Regions from separate parts of the Pseudoxanthomonas sp. OG2 genome, predicted to be linked through region 2. Evidence: predicted binding sites of a transcription regulator. Region 2 holds the regulator's gene; the other holds the start of a gene.
What was found. Region 2 encodes FliA, which starts transcription of late flagellar genes. Its sites were predicted from a motif close to TAAAGTTTNNCNNNCNNNGGCCGATAA; they were not measured.
Positions count from the first base shown of each region.

Region 1: FHW78_RS11545 (GGDEF domain-containing protein) is a predicted target of FliA. The motif match lies at 5,691-5,717, and genes of this name have one in related genera.

Region 1 covers NZ_JACHYM010000001.1:2,525,079-2,533,414, forward strand. The annotation lists gene FHW78_RS11520 (cation:proton antiporter) at 1-379, opposite strand, end outside; gene FHW78_RS11525 (DUF1820 family protein) at 464-784, opposite strand; gene FHW78_RS11530 (rhomboid family intramembrane serine protease) at 845-1,531, opposite strand; gene FHW78_RS11535 (outer membrane protein transport protein) at 1,759-3,123, shown strand; gene FHW78_RS11540 (GGDEF domain-containing protein) at 3,222-4,424, opposite strand; gene FHW78_RS11545 (GGDEF domain-containing protein) at 4,509-5,642, opposite strand; gene putA (bifunctional proline dehydrogenase/L-glutamate gamma-semialdehyde dehydrogenase PutA) at 5,774-8,336, opposite strand, start outside.
Region 2 covers NZ_JACHYM010000001.1:417,747-426,082, forward strand. The annotation lists gene flhA (flagellar biosynthesis protein FlhA) at 1-694, shown strand, start outside; gene flhF (flagellar biosynthesis protein FlhF) at 860-2,389, shown strand; partial or broken gene FHW78_RS01865 (MinD/ParA family protein) at 2,445-3,257, shown strand; gene FHW78_RS01870 (RNA polymerase sigma factor FliA) at 3,254-4,000, shown strand; gene cheY (chemotaxis response regulator CheY) at 4,350-4,730, shown strand; gene FHW78_RS01880 (protein phosphatase CheZ) at 4,730-5,344, shown strand; gene FHW78_RS01885 (chemotaxis protein CheA) at 5,383-7,233, shown strand; gene FHW78_RS01890 (flagellar motor protein) at 7,591-8,331, shown strand.

The sequences.
Region 1 (8,336 bases), 2.1 Mb from region 2:
CGTGCTGCAGCCAGGGCGCCAGCGCGAATGCGAGCAGGAACGGCACGGCGATGCCGGCCCAGGACACCGCCATCGCGCTGCGGTAGCGCGCGCGGAAATGGTCGGCGCGGAACTCGGTGCCGACCAGGAACATGTACATGCCCACGCCGACCTGTCCGCCGACATACAGCATGTCCAGGGTCGGCTTGGGGAACAGCGCCAGCTGGGTCTCGGGCATCAGCGCGCCGAACAGCGAGGGACCCAGGGTGACGCCGGCGATCATCTCGCCGACCACCTGCGGTTGCCCGAAACGTTGCGCGAGGCGGCCGACCAGGCGGCAGACCAGGATGATGATGCCCGCCTGCAGGAAGAAGTAGACGGACAACTGCGGCGTGGACATCAAGACAACCCCGGGACTCGACGCGCCATCATAGGCGGTCGGCGGGGACGGCGGAGCGTACTGGCGGTTACCCGCCGGCTCCGGTCAGCGCGGCTTGGCCGGCAGCGGGAACGGGGTGACCACCTTCTCGCCGGTGGCGGCGTCGCGGATGGCCGACTGGCCTTTGCGCTCGACTTCCTCGACCCGGATGATGCTCTGCATCGGCAGGTGCAGGACGCGCGTATCGCCGAACTCGTCGCGCAGACGCTCCTCGGTGGGATCCACCACCAGCCCGTCGTGCAGATCGAAGACCAGCTCGCCCACTTCGGTGAAGCCCCACAGGCCGCTGGCGCCCACGTGGCCCGCATACAACTCGTAGACCTTGTTGTGGTTGAGGAAGGTGACCTTGTAGAGCTTCTTTGCCATGGGGCGGGGAGTGGGGAAACCGATGCGATGGGGGGAAAGTGAGGCCGCCCCGCCGCCGCTTCAATAGCCCTGCCGCTTGCGCAGGCGCCGGGCGATGGCGGCACGGACGAACAGGGCGAACACCACCCCGAACAGGAATCCGGCGATGTGCGCCGACCAGGCCACCGCGCCGAAGGCCGGGCCGGTGTAGGCGAACACCACCTGCAGCAGCGCCCAGATGCCGATCAGCAGCGAGGCCGGCGCCTTGACGAATTCCAGGAACAGCCCGAGCGGCAGCACCACGCCGAGCTTGGCGGTCGGGAACAGCGCCAGGTAGGCGCCGATCACCGCCGAGACCGCGCCGCTGGCGCCGATCACCACTCGGTCGGGCGTACCGATGGTGAGCACCGCGGCCAGGTTGGCGACCGCGCCGCCCAACAGGAACAGGATCAGGAACCGCCACGGCCCCATGGTCCGCTCGGCCGGCATCCCGAAGATCAGCAGGAACACCAGATTGCCCAGCAGGTGGGCCCAGTCCGCATGCAGGAACAAGGCGGTGAACAGGCGCAGCACGCTGCCGTCCTGGAGATCGGCCAGCCAGGCCGGCAACGAGGTCAGGCCGCCGGACAACGCGCCCCATTCCTGCAGCAGCAACGGACGATCCGGTTGCATCGCCGCCCACAGGAACGCCAGCCACAACAGGCCCAGCAGCGCGGGCGTGGCCCAGCGCAGCGAAGGCTTCCGGCGGGAGGGCAAGGAGACGAACATACCGCCTCACTTTAACTCGCAGCGCCTGTCACCCGTGTCGTTTCCCTGTTCAGGAAAACCCCTCGGACCGTGCCAAGAGTTTGTTAGCTTTCGGTTAGAAGACATGGGTATACTGCATACGGCGTCGTATGTCGGGAGGGGCTTCCGGCGGACGAACCGGCGGGCATAACGCCGGTCGCTTCCAGCGGCGCATTGACCGTAACCCACGTCCTCCGGAGAGAGACACCATGCATTCCGTCAACAGTTTTGCCCGTATTTCCGCGCTGGCCTTCGGCATTGCCGGCGTTCTGGCTTTCGGTCAGGCGCACGGCGCCGCGTTCCAGCTGAAGGAAAACAGCGCCAAGGGTCTCGGCCGCGCGTTCGCCGGTTCGGGCAGCGCCCCGGGCGACGCCTCGGTGATCGCGACCAATCCGGCCGCGATGCGCCACATGAAGGAAACCCAATTCCAGGCCGACGTCAGCGCCATCAGCTTCTCGGCTGATTTCGAGGGCGGCGGACGCCTCGCCGGTCCGACCGGCGCGGGCACCGGCATGCCGATCTCCGGCGGCAACGGCGGCGACGCCGGCACCATCGCGGCGGTTCCGGCCGCGTACTTCCACACCATGATCGGCGAGAAGGCCCACCTGGGCGCGTCGCTGACCGTGCCGTTCGGCTTCAAGACCGAATACGACCGCAACTGGGTCGGCCGCTACCATGGCGTCAAGACCGACCTGAAGACCGCCGACCTCGGCCTGGCGATTTCCTATGACGTGAACCCCTACGTGTCCTTCGGCGCGTCGGTGTTCGTCGAGCGCCTGGAAGTGGACCTGAGCAACGCCGTCGATCTGGGCGCGGTGATGTTCTCGCAGGGCGGCGGCGCGCTTGGCTTCCTGCCGGGCAACGCCGACCTGTACAGCCAGCTCGAAGGCAGCAGCAATGACTGGGGCTTCACCGTCGGCGGCCTGTTCAGCGTCAACGACCAGACCCACATCGGCCTGAGCTACCGCTCCAAGGTCAAGCACGAGATCACCAACGGCAAGGCCACCTTCACGGCGACCAATGCCCGGGCCACCCAGGGCCAGGCGGTGCTGGCCGCGCGCGGCCTGTTCGTGAACACCGGTGGCCGCGCGACCATCGAACTGCCGGCCTCGGCGACCCTGAGCTTCACCCGCCAGGTCAACGACAAGCTGACCATCATGGCCGACGTGACGCGCACCTTCTGGGCGCCCTCGTTCGACGCGGTCACTGTCGACTTCCAGTCGAACCAGCCGAACAACGTGCTGCCGTTCCACTACCGCGACACGACCTTCAGCTCGATCGGTGCGGACTACCGCCTGAGCGACACGCTGACCCTGCGCGGCGGCGTGGCCTACGACCAGACCCCGACCACCGCCGAGCACCGCGACGTGCGCGTGCCGGACACCAGCCGCAAGTGGCTGTCGCTCGGCCTGACCTGGGCGCCGTCGGAAAAGGCGGAGTACAGCTTCGGCTACACCCACCTGTTCACCAAGGACCCGACCGTCGATCAGGTCTCGGCGACCGGCAGCACGCTGTCCGGTTCCTACGACGTGGCGGGCGACGTGCTGGCAGCTTCGATCAACTACAAGTTCTGATCGAATCCCGGCATTGCCGACGCGACACCGGAAACCCCGCTTCGGCGGGGTTTTTCTTTTCCGTGATCGCGCCATTGAATGCGGGCGTGTTGCCCGAGCTAGAGCACAGGCGCGGGATGCATCCGCAGTTCGACGCGATTGCGTCCATTGCGCTTGGCCGCGTAGAGGGCCTCGTCCGCCAGCCGCACCAGATCGTTGAATCCGGTGTGGCGATAGCGGGTGTGGGCGATGCCCAGGCTGACGGTGACCCGGAAAGCGGGCGCGGGGAATTCCAGCGACATCACCTGCGTGCGGATGCGTTCGGCCAGCCGATGCGCGACTTCCGGCGAGGTCTCGCGCAGCACCAGCATGAATTCCTCCCCGCCCAGGCGCACGAACAGATCGTTGCTGCGGATGCATCCGCGCACCACGTCTGAAAACCGCTGCAGGACCTGATCGCCGGTTTCGTGGCCGTGGTGATCGTTGACCGCCTTGAAGTGATCCAGGTCCAGCGCGATCACCGCGAGCCCGCCTTCCAGGGTGACGAAGCGGGCGCTGGAACGCAGTTCGCTGTCCAGGCCCCGGCGGTTCAATGCGCCAGTGAGCGGATCCAGCAGCGCGCTCTGGCGCAGCGCTTCCGCGGCGCGGAAGCTGGCCAGCATCAGCATGCAGAAATTGAGCATGAACCAGATCGACAGATCCGCGTTCACCCATGACGGATTCGGGCCATAACGCCCGGTCAGCGCATGTGCGAGATCGCGGCCATAGAGGTACAGAAGCGCCACGCACGCGGTCATCATCAGCCGGGCGGGCACATGGTCCGGGCCGGCCCGCAACAGGCGCAGCTGCCAGATCACCACCGCCAGCGCGAACACCTCCACCGCGCTCATCGCCGCGCCTTGTGCGTCCTGGATATCCCCATGGCCGTAGAGCAGCCAGCCGCCCAGCGGCAACGCCAGGGCCAGCGGCATGAGCGCGCGTTCACCGGGAAGGAGCGCGCGCTGGTGCACGAACTGGATCACCGACCACGCCAGGCCAATCAGGCCGGCACAGGCCAGCAGCCCACCCAGCCCGGCGATGGCATGCGCCAGATCCTGCGCGCCGGAACGCGAAGCCACCTGCGAGGTGCCGTCGAGCAGGGCCGCGCCCAGCGAGTAGACGAAATGGGCCACGCCCCAGGCAGTGATGCCGCGCACGCCGCGCGATACCCGCGACACGTAGAAGAAAAGTCCCAGCAGCACCGCCGCCAGCGCGCAGTCGCTAATCAGCAGATGGTAGAAATCGGTGGTCATCAAGCCGGTCTTGCCTTTGGCGCAGTGCAACGTCCTGTTCCCCGTACCAACGCAGAACGCGGCCAATTCCGGCTATCGGCGGGAAAGTGGCGCGGCGGAGCGCCACGGCCGCATTCAGGGTTGCATCTCGACCCGGTTGCGGCCCTTGCGCTTGGCCGCGTACAACGCATCGTCCGCGCGTCGCATCAGCTCCACGAACGGCTCTCCGTCGCTTCCCCCGAAAGCGATGCCCAGGCTGATCGTCACCCGGAACGGGCGCCCCTCGGGAGGACTGAACTCCAGCCGCATCATCTGGTTGCGCAGGCGCTCGGACAGGTGTCGCGCGGTTTCGCGATCGGTTCCCGGCATGACCACCGCGAATTCCTCGCCCCCCATGCGCGCGAACAGTTGATCGCTGCGCAGGCCGCTGCGCACGGTTTCGCTGAAGCGTTGCAGGACCCGATCGCCGGTGTCGTGGCCATGGCGATCATTGATCGCCTTGAAATGATCCAGATCGATGGCGATGACGCTGAGTCCGGGCTGGTCGCGATCCGGCCAACTGCTGAGTTCGCCGTGCAGGCCGCGCCGGTTCAGCGCACCGGTCAGCGGATCGAACATGGCGCTGAGCTTGAGCGATTCGGCGGCGCGGAAGCTGCATAGCATCAGCATGCAGAAATTGAGCATGAACCAGATCGACAGGTCCACGCTGACCCAGATCTCGTCGAAACCGAAATGGCTGAGCGACCACCCGGGCACCACGCTGCCGTACAGCACCGCCAGCAGTCCACACCCCAGCATCATCATCCGCGCGGGCAGCCGGTAGGGATCCTCGCGCAGGACATGCAGGTGCCAGATCATCCACAACAGGACCAGCAATTCCACGCAATTGAGGACGACGCTCTGCGCCTCCCAGCCACCGCCCAGGCCCCAGACCAGCAGCGGCGGCGCGACGGCCATGGGCACGACCGCGATTTCCAGCCGGTGCAGTGCGCGCCGCCGGGCGAACTGCACGACCGCCCAGCCCAGCGCCGCCATCCCGCCGCACAGGACGGCCGAACCCAGGTGGGTGGACAACGCGGCTGCGGTTGCCAGGCCGGCGTCGGCGAAAGTGGCCGTGCCGGCGTCGAACAGGGTCGCCCCGATCGTGTAGACCAGGTGCGCGGCGCCCCAGGTGAACGCGCCCTGGATGTTGCGCGACACCCGCGCCACGTACCAGAACAGGACGAACAGCACGACCGCCAGCAGGCAGTCGCTCAATAGCGTCAGCAAAACCGCCCAACTCATCCGCCTGCCAGCCCCTGGATCCCCATGGGCATGTTATCGGCACTACGTCACAAAACAACAGGGCCGCGCGAGGCGGCCCTGAGGGGGAACGACGGCCTGGCGGCCTCTGCCGGAACTCAGTCGCCCAGGGTCAGCAGCGAGGCATTGCCGCCGGCGGCCGTGGTGTTGACGGTCACGGTCTTTTCGGTGGCGAAGCGCGGCAGGTAGTGCGGACCGCCGGCCTTGGGGCCGGTGCCGGACAGGCCCTGGCCGCCGAACGGCTGCACGCCCACCACCGCGCCGATCTGGTTGCGGTTGACGTAGACGTTGCCGACCTTGACCCGCGCGGCGATGCGATCGACCGTCTCGTCGATGCGCGAGTGCACGCCCAGGGTCAGGCCGAAACCGGTGGCGTTGATGGCGTCGATCACCTGGTCGAGCTGATCGGCCTTCCAGCGCACCACGTGCAGGGCGGGTCCGAAGATCTCGCGATGCAACTGGTCCAGCGACTTCAGCTCCCACGCACGTGGCGCGAAGAAGGTGCCGTGGGCGGCGTCCTCGCCCAGGTTGGCCTGCTTGATCAGGCGGGCTTCGGTGGCCATGCGCGCGGCGTGGTCCTCCAGGATCTTCAGCGCGTCGGCGTCGATCACCGGGCCGACGTCGGTGGACAGCAAGCCGGGATCCCCGACCTTCAGTTCCTCCATCGCGCCGGCCAGCATGGTCATCACCTTGTCGGCGATGTCGTCCTGCACGAACAGCACGCGCGCGGCCGAGCAGCGCTGGCCGGCGGAGGTGAAGGCCGAACCGATGGCGTCCTTGACCAGCTGTTCCGGCAGCGCCGAGGAGTCGGCGATGAACGCGTTCTGGCCGCCGGTCTCGGCGATCAGCACGCCGATGGCGGCATCGCGCGCGGCCAGCGAGCGGTTGATCGCGCGAGCGGTCTCGGTGGAACCGGTGAAAGCCACGCCGGCCACGCGCGGATCCTTGGTGAGCGCGGCGCCGACGGTGGCGCCGTCGCCGGGCAGGAACTGCAGCACGCTTTCCGGGATGCCGGCTTCGTGCAGCAGTTTCACCGCCGCGTGGCCGATCAGGTTGGTCTGTTCGGCGGGCTTGGCGATGACACTGTTGCCGGCGGCGAGCGCGGCACTGACCTGGCCAAGGAAAATCGCCAGCGGGAAGTTCCACGGACTGATGCAGACGAACACGCCACGGCCGTGCAGCTGCAGCTCGTTGGATTCGCCGGTCGGGCCGGGCAGGCGTTCGGCGGCGCCGAACTGCGCGCGCGCCTGGGCGCCGTAGTAGCGCAGGAAATCCACCGCCTCGCGCACTTCGGCGACGCTGTCGGGCAGGGTCTTGCCGGCTTCCTTCACGCACAGCGCGATGTACTCGGGCATGCGCTGTTCCAGCAGGTCGGCGGCGTGCTCCAGGATCGCGGCGCGGCTGGCGGCCGGGGTGCGATCCCAAGTCGGCTGCGCGGCCACGGCGTTCTGCAGCGCTTTTTCCACCGCCGCGCCGTCGGCCGGTTGCCATTCACCCACGGTCTGGCGGCGATCGGCCGGGTTGGTCACCGGCAGCGCCGCGCCCGCGACCACCGCGCCCGGCACCAGCGCCGCCGCGCGCCACGGCTTGACCGCGGCATTGACGCGCTCGGCCAGCACGCGCAGGTCGTTGTCGTTGGCGAGGTTGGCGCCCATGGAGTTGTTCCTGTCAGAAGTCGGGATGGGGGCTGCCTGGTTGCGGAAGAGATCGCGCGGCAGCGGGATGCGGGGATGCGGGATGGAATCGAACGCGGACACGGTTTCCACCGGGTCGCGGATCAGGTCCTCGATGGCCACGTTCTCGTCGGTGATGCGGTTGACGAAGCTGGAATTGGCGCCGTTCTCCAGCAGGCGGCGGACCAGGTACGGCAGCAGATCCTCGTGCGAGCCGACCGGCGCGTAGACGCGGCAGGGCACGCCCAGGCGGTCGGCGGGAATCACTTCCGCGTACAGGTCGTCGCCCATGCCATGCAGCTTCTGGTGCTCGTACGGGCGGCCCCGGGCAATCGAGCGGATCGCGGCGATGGTCTGTGCGTTGTGGGTGGCGAACATCGGATACAGCGCGTCGCCGTGCTCGAACATGCGTCGCGCGTTGGCCAGGTAGGACACGTCGGTGTTCGGCTTGCGGGTGAACACCGGATAGCCCGGATGGCCGTCGATCTGCGCGCGCTTGACCTCGGCGTCCCAGTAGGCGCCCTTGACCAGCCGCACCGGCATGCGCCGGCCGACCCGGCGGGCCAGATCGGCGAGGAAGTCGATCACGTAGGGCGTGCGCTTCTGGTACGCCTGCACGGCCAGGCCGTAGCCTTCCCAGCCGTCCAGCGACTGGTCGGAGAAGGTGGCCTCGATCAGATCCAGCGACAGTTCAAGCCGGTCGGCTTCCTCGGCGTCGATGGTGAAGCCGATGCCGTACGACTTGGCCAGCTGAGCCAGTTCCAGGATGCCCGGCGCCAGTTCCTTCATCACCCGCGCGCGCTTGGCGTGCTCGTAGCGCGGATGCAGGGCCGAGAGCTTGATGGAGATGCTGGGAGCGGCGAAGACGTCGGGGAAGGGGCCCGTCTTGCCGATTGAATGGATGGCCTTCCGATAGGCCTCCAGATAGCGTGCGGCGTCCTTCGAGGTCAGCGCGCCCTCGCCCAGCATGTCGAACGAATAGCGGTAG
Region 2 (8,336 bases):
GGACGCCACCTGGATCACGCCGGGCCAGCATGCGATGGCCGAATCGCTGGGCTACACCGTGGTCGATGCCTCGACCGTGGTCGCCACCCACCTGTCGCACCTGGTGCGCGAGCACGCGCCGGAACTGCTGGGGCACGAGGAGGTGCAGCAACTGCTCGCCAACCTCGGCAAGACCGCGCCCAAGCTGGTCGAGGATCTGACGCCCAAGACGCTCACCCTGTCCACGGTCGTGCGGGTGCTGCAGAACCTGCTGATCGAGCGCGTGCCGATCCGCCAGTTGCGCCGGATCGTCGAGGCGCTGGTCGAGTTCGGTCCGCAGAACCCGGATCCGGCCGCGCTCACCGCCGCCGTGCGTACCTCGCTGGGTCGTTTCATCGTCCAGGAAATCTCCGGCATGGCGCCGGAGCTTCCCGTCTACACCCTGGCGCCACAACTGGAACGTGTCTTGCAGGACAGCGTGCAGGGCACCGGCGCCGCGCTGGAACCCGGCCTGGCCGAACGGCTCCACCAGAGCCTGGCCGACTGCGTCGCCCAGCAGGACGCGCGCAGCGAGCCGGCGGTGGTGCTGGTCCCCGGCGGCGTCCGCGCCGCGCTGGCCCGGCTGGTCCGCCACAGCGTCCCCACGCTGTCGGTCCTGTCCTACAGCGAAGTCCCGGAGGACAAGCGGTTGAAGCTGGTGGGGACGATTAGTTGAGGCGACGGGATTGGGGATTGGGGATTCGCAAAAGCGGGTTCATGACGGGGATGCAGCGATGAAGACGAACACGACACGACCTAGATATCCAATCACCTCGAACGGCTTGCCGTCGCCTTGCTTTACCCAATCCCGAATCCCGTATCCCCAATCCCGGCCTCTCAAATGAAAATCAAACGTTTCGTCGCTCCCGACATGCGCACCGCCTTCGCGCTGGTCCGGCAGGAACAGGGGCCGGATGCGGTGATCCTGTCCAATCGCATGACCGACGACGGCGTCGAGATCGTGGCGGCCTCCAACTACGACGAGACGCTGGTGCAGCGCACGCTGGAGGCAATGCGTCCGGCCGAACCGGCGCCTTCGTTCGCGCGCGCCGCGCCGTCCGCATCCGCATCCGTGTCCGCCGAACCACGCGCCGCCGCCAACCGCCAGGCGACGGAGATGTCGCCGGCCGAAGCGGCTGCGGCCTACTTCAACCGGGTCGCCGCGGCGGCGCCCATCGAATCGCGCGTGGCCGAGGAGTCGCGCGCCCCGGTCGAGCCGCCGTCGGCGTTCATCGCGCCGGCGCCCTCGTTCGCGCGGGAAATTCCGGCCGAGCCGTCCGCGCCCGCCGCCTTCGCGCTGGATCCGATGTCGTTCGCCGCGCGCCTGGCCGCGAGCCTGCCGGCGGTGCCGGCGGAACTGTCCACGGCGGCGCCGGCCCCCGCCACGCCCGTCGCCGCTCCGCAGCCGGAAGCCGTCGCGCCGGTGCTGAGCGTGGTCGCCGACAACGGCGCGCGCGCCCGCGCCGAGGACGAGCAACTGGTGCAGATGCGCGCCGAACTGGCGGCGATGCGCGAGATGATCGAAGGCGAGATGCACCGCCTCACCGACGAACGCCTGCGCGGTTCGCCGGTGCGCGCGCAGGCGATGGAACTGATGGACGACTACGGCTTCGACGCCGGCATCACCCGCGACGTTGCCCTGCAGATTCCCGCCGATACCGAACTGCATCGCGGGCGCGGCCTGATGCTGGGCCTGCTCTCGCGCCGGCTGCCGATCCTGCCGGTGGATCCGCTGGAACAGGGCGGCGTGATCGCCCTGGTCGGCCCGACCGGCGCCGGCAAGACCACCACCATCGCCAAGCTGGCCGCGGCCTATGCCGATCGCCACAACCCGCGCGACGTGGCCCTGGTCACCACCGACACCGTGCGCGTCGGCGGCCGCGAACAGTTGCACAGCTACGGCCGCCAGCTCGGCATCGCCGTGCACGAGGCCGACAGCGACGTGCGCCTGGCGCAGACCCTGGAACGCCTGCGCGACTACAAGCTGGTGCTGATCGACACCGCCGGCATGGGCCAGCGCGATCGCAACCTGGTCGGCCAGCTCAACTGGCTGCGCGCCGCCGGGCAGGTGCATACCCTGCTGGTGCTGCCGGCCAATTCGCACTTCGGCGACCTGGACGAGGTGGTCCGCCGCTTCAGCGGCGCCCAGCCGCACGGCGTGGTGCTGACCAAGGTGGACGAGACCGGCCGGCTCGGCAGCGCGCTGTCGGTGATCGTCGATCACCAGTTGCCGATGGCCTGGATCACCGACGGACAGCGCGTGCCCGAAGACCTGCACCGCGCCAGCGCGCCCAACCTGGTGCTGCGCCTGGACCAGCTGCGCCGCGAAGCCGACGAACCCAGCCACGCGGAGGCCATCCATGTCGCATGAACACCTGCTGCAGACCAACCCGCGCAGCACGCCGCCGCTGACCGGCGCCTTCCATCCGGTCCGCGTGATCGCGGTGACCGGCGGCAAGGGCGGCGTGGGCAAGACCAACGTGTCGGTCAACCTGGCCGCCTCGCTGGCCGAGATGGGCAAGCGGACCCTGCTGATGGACGCCGACCTGGGCCTGGCCAACGTCGACGTGCTGCTGGGCCTGGCGCCGAAATACACATTGGCGGATCTGGTCGCCGAACGCTGCCAGTTGGAGGACGTGCTGCTGGAAGGACCGGACGGCCTGCTGATCGTGCCGGCCTCGTCGGGTTTCCGGCACATGGCCGAACTCTCGCCGGCCGAACACGTCGGCCTGGTCAACGTGTTCTCGGAACTGCAGCGCGCCCTGGACGTGATGGTGGTGGATACCGCCGCCGGCATCACCGACAGCGTACTGACCTTCTGCCAGGCCGCGCAGGACACGGTGGTGGTGGTGTGTGACGAGCCGGCCTCGATCACCGACGCCTATGCGCTGATCAAGGTGCTCTCGCGCGAGCGCGGCGTGGACCGCGTGCACGTCATCGCCAACATGGTCCGCGACCCCAACGAGGGCCGCAAGCTGTACGAGAAGCTGGCCCGCGTGTGCGAACGTTTCCTCGGCGACGTCGCCCTGCACTATCTGGGGGCGGTGCCGCAGGACGACTGGCTGCGCCGCGCGGTGCAGCGCCAGCAGGCGGTGGTGAAGGCGTATCCGGGCAGTCCGTCGGCGCGCGCCATCAACGAGATCGCCCGGGTCACCGCACGCTGGCAGCCGCCTTCCGGCGCCCGGGGCAATGTCGAGTTCTTCGTCGAACGCATGATCAACCGGAGCGTGCCAGCATGAACACCGGCGCCGCCCAATACCGTGCCGTCCAGAAAGCGGCGGCCACCGACTTCGTCACGGTGCACGCGGACCTGGTCCGCCGCATCGCCCATCACCTGGCCGCGCGCCTGCCCGCCAGCGTGGAGATCGACGATCTGATCCAGGCCGGCATGATTGGCCTGCTGGAAGCCTCGCGCAGCTACGACGCCGAACAGGGCGCCTCGTTCGAGACCTTCGCCTCGATCCGCATCCGCGGTTCGATGATCGACGAGATCCGCCGCGGCGACTGGGTGCCGCGCTCGGTGCACCGGCGGGCCCGCCAGGCCGCCGCCACCGTGCGCGAAATCGAACAGCGCACCGGCCGCGCCGCCATCGCCACCGAGGTCGCGTCGGCGATGGAGATGCCGCTGCCCGAATACCTGCGCTTGCTGGAGGACGCCGCCCGCGGCCAGGTGCTGAGCCTGGAATCGCACATCGAGGACCATGGCGAACCGCAGACCGTGGTCACCGGCGGCCCCAACCCGCAGCAACAACTCGAGCGCAGCGAGTTCCGCCAGTCGCTGATCAAGGCCATCGGCCAGCTCCCCGAGCGCGAACAGCTGGTCCTGTCCATGTACTACGAACAGGAACTCAACCTCAAGGAAATCGGCGCCGTCCTCGGCGTCAGCGAATCCCGCGTCTGCCAGATCCACGGCCAGGCCATGCTGCGCCTGCGTGGTCGGCTGAATGTGTTCGAGAGCGTGGATGCCGGGTTGGAGGATTAGGCCGGGATTGGGGAGTCGGGATTGGGGATTCGCAAGAGCCTTTTGCTTTTGCCTCCCCCTTTGAAAAAGGGGGATTGAGGGGGATTTGCTTTGGGCGCCAACAGCAAGCGCTTCTCAACAGCCGAATGGCTGGTCAATCCCCCGTCGCCCGCTCCGCGGGCGCCCGCCCCCTTTTCGCTTTTAACAGCCGCATGGCTGGTCAAGGGGCTCTTTCAATCCCCAATCCCGAATCCCCAATCCCGGCCCCAGCCAATCCCGGCCCAAAAGTTTCCCCGCCACCTGCCGATAAGGCTCTCGAGCCCCCTCTACCCTGCTGCACCCGGAGCCCTTCGTGACAGCCAACAAGAACATGCGGATCCTGATCGTGGACGACTTCTCGACGATGCGCCGCATCATCAAGAACCTCCTCAACGATCTGGGCTACACCAATACCGCCGAGGCCGACGACGGCTCCAGCGCGCTGACCGCGCTGGCCCAGGGCAGTTTCGACTTCGTGGTGACCGACTGGAACATGCCGGGCATGACCGGCATCGAACTGCTCAAGGCCATCCGCGCCGACGATCGCTTCAAGACCCTGCCGGTGCTGATGGTCACCGCCGAGGCCAAGCGCGAGCAGATCATCGAAGCCGCCCAGAACGGCGTGAACGGCTACATCATCAAGCCGTTCACCGCGCAGACCCTGGAAGAGAAACTCGGCAAGATTTTCGAGCGCCTCGGAGCCGCCGCCTGATGGCTGCGGTCATGGAAGCCGGCAGCGCCCGCGCCGCGCTGGTCGAGCGCCTGCAGCACGCGCTGGACGCACTGGAACAGGGCGACGAGGCCGGCTGGCGGCGCGAGCTGGACACCATCGCCGCCTGGCGCACGCAGCCGATGATGCAGGGACTGGGCCGGCTGGCCCGCGAACTGGCGCAGACGCTGGGCGAGCTGCCGCCGACCCACGGTGCCGGCGATCTCGACGACGCCTGCGCGCGCCTGGATCACGTGGTCGCGATGACCGAACAGGCCAGCCACAAGACCCTGGATCTGGCCGAGCAGTGCCGCGGCCTGGCCGACCAGCTCAAGACGACCGCGCTCAGCGCCGAGCAGACCCAGCTGGTGGACCAGATCCGTTCCGGACTGTCGGAAATGGCGCTGGCGCAGAGCTACCAGGATCTCACCGGCCAGATCATCCGCCGCGTCGCCGGCATCGTCCGCCGCGTGCACGAGGGATTCGGCGAACTGGGCCTGCCGCCGCCGGAAAGGAAGAAGGACGACGGCCTGGCCGGTCCCGCGGTGGCGGGCCTGGACAAGGCGGCGTTCTCGCAGGACGACGCCGACGATCTGCTGTCGGGGCTCGGGCTCTAGCCGTCCGCCCACGCATCCCCGCCGATACCGAGCCAGCCATGTCCGCCGTCACGCCCGAAATCGCCGCCGACTTTCTCATCGAGGCCCAGGAAATCCTGGATCGCCTCGGCGAGCAGCTGGTGACGCTGGAACAGGATCCCGGCGACAGCGAACAGCTCAACGCCGTGTTCCGTGGTTTCCATACGCTCAAGGGCGGCGCCGGTTTCCTCGGCATCCAGGCGATGGTGAACCTGTGCCACGCCGCCGAGGAAGCGCTGGGCATGGTCCGCGCCGGCAAGGCGACCCTGGAAGCGGATCATTTCGACGCCGCCCAGCAGTCGCTGGACTGGCTGCAGCGCATGCTCGACGCGGTCGCCGCCGGCGAGGAGCCGCCGCACGCGCCGGCCACGCTGATCGCCCAGTTCGACGTCGATGCCGCGCCCGCGCCGGTCCGCGCTCCGGTGGCCACGCCCGCCGCCGGCGGGAATGATCTGATCACCGACGACGAGTTCGAGGCCCTGCTCGATCAACTGCATGGCGGCGCCACACCGCCTGCCACGGCCGTCGCGCCGGCGGGCGGAGATCTGATCAGCGAGGACGAATTCGAGGCCCTGCTGGATCAACTGCACGGCGGCGCCGTGCCCGGCGCCGCGACCGCCCGCCCTGCGCCCGCTGCCGCGCCCCAGTCCGCGCCGGTACGCCCGCCCGCGCCCGCGCCCGCCCCGGCCTCACCGGTCCGTCCGGCGCGCGCCAGCGAGGCCGAGCAGACCATCCGGGTGGACACCAAGCGGCTGGACGCGATCGTCAATCTGGTCGGCGAACTGGTGCTGTCGCGCAATCGCCTGAAGACCCTGCGCGCACGCCTGCGCGACGAGGAACTGGATCGCGCGGTCAGCGGCCTGGACATCGCCACCGCGCGCTTGCAGAACGCGGTCATGCGCACCCGCATGCAGCCGGTGGGCAAGGTGTTCTCGCGCTTCCCCAAGGTCGCCCGCGACGTCGCCCGCTCGCTCAAGAAGGAAGTCGATCTGGAGCTGATCGGCGCCGATACCGAGCTGGATCGCAACCTCGTCGAGGCCTTGTCCGATCCGCTCGTGCACCTGGTCCGCAACGCCATCGACCACGGCATCGAGCTGCCCGACCTGCGCGAGGCCACGGGCAAGCCGCGCAGCGGCCAGGTACGGCTGGCGGCGCAGCAGGAAGGCGACTACGTCACCATCGAGATCCGCGACGACGGCGCCGGCATCGATCCGGAGCGGCTGCGCGACAAGGCGCTGGAAAAGGGCCTGATCGAACCGGAAGCCGCCGCCCGCCTGTCGCACGACGAATGCCTGCAGCTGATCTTCCTGCCGGGCTTCTCGACCAAGACCGAGATCACCGACATCTCCGGCCGCGGCGTCGGCATGGACGTGGTGCAGTCGCGCATCCGCGAACTCAGTGGACAGATCCAGATCCATTCGCAGCTCGGCCGTGGCAGCCGCTTCCTGATCCGGGTGCCGCTGACCCTGGCGATCCTGCCGACCCTGCTGGTGCAGGCCGGTGATCCGGTCTACGCGCTGCCGCTGGCGCGGGTGATGGAAGTGCTGCACGCGCCGGCCTCCAGCCTGCGCTGGTTCGACGGCCAGGCCGTGCTGGATCGGCAGTCCACCACCCTGCCGCTGGTGGATCTGCGGCGCTGGCTGGGCGTGGAGGCGGTCAAGGCGCCGCTGCTGACCATCGTGGTGCTGCAGATGGGCGACCAGCGCTTCGGCCTGGTCGTGGACCAGGTGCGCGGGCGCGAGGAAGTGGTGATCAAGCCGCTGCCGCGCGCGGTGCGCGGCCTGCGCGGCTATGCCGGCGCGACCCTGATCGGCGATGGCCGCATGGCGCTGATCCTGGACGTCGACGGCCTGCGCGAAGCGGCCGCGTGAATCCGCGCCACCCGCTCCCTTCCCCCGCTCGCGGGGGAAGGTGCCCGAAGGGCGGATGGGGGCAACACGCCCCCCGTAAAGCGGAACACGCTTCGCTGCTTTTCACACACACGAATGCCGCCCCGAAGGAACAGACCGGTCACGGACTCGCGGATTCGTTGCGATGGCAGGAGCTCACGGCCGGAGGCCGCTCCTACCTGGTCCGGCATTGCGGCAAACCTGAAACAAACCGGTAGGAGCGGCCTCCGGCCGCGAGCCCTTCCGCCCCTCAACCGAAAGCCGAACAGACCCCGCTAGCGCACCCGTCCCCCAACCCGCCAACTCAAGTCCGGACCGCCAGCGCCGATACCACTGCATATGGACATCTTCAGCCTCATCGGTCTCATCCTCGCCCTGGTCGCCCTGGTCGGCGGCAGCATCCTCAAGGGTGCCGGCGTGTCGTCGCTGTGGTCCTCGGCGGCTTTCGTCATCGTCATCCTCGGCACCGTCGCGGCCATCCTGGTGCATACGCCGCCGGCGGTGTTCAAGCGCGCGGTGTCGATTGCGCGCTGGGTGATCCGCCCACCGGGCGCCGATCACGACGGGCTCGTCGCGCAGATCGTCGAGTGGAGCAACATCGCCCGCAAGCAGGGCCTGCTGGGGCTGGAGCCGCTGGTCAACGAACAGAGCGATCCGTTCCTGAAGAAGGGCCTGCAGATGCTGGTCGACGGGCTGGAACCGGAGGCCATCCGGCACATGCTGGAAATCGACCTCAACAGCCAGGAGCACCAGGATCTGGCCGCGGCCAAGGTGTTCGAAGCGATGGGCGTGTATGCACCGACGCTGGGCATCATCGGCGCCGTGTTCGGCCTGATAGCGGTGATGAAGAACCTGGCCGACCCGAGCAAGCTGGGCCACGGCATCGCCGCTGCGTTCACCGCCACCATCTACGGCATCGCCTCGGCCAACCTGTTCTTCCTGCCGGTCGCCAGCAAACTCAAGAGCGTGATCGGCGGACAGAGCCGCGAGCGCGAAATGATCATCGAAGGCCTGATCGCGATTGCCCAGGGCGAGAACCCGCGCAACATCGAATCCAAGCTGGCCGGCTTCCTGCACTGATCGGG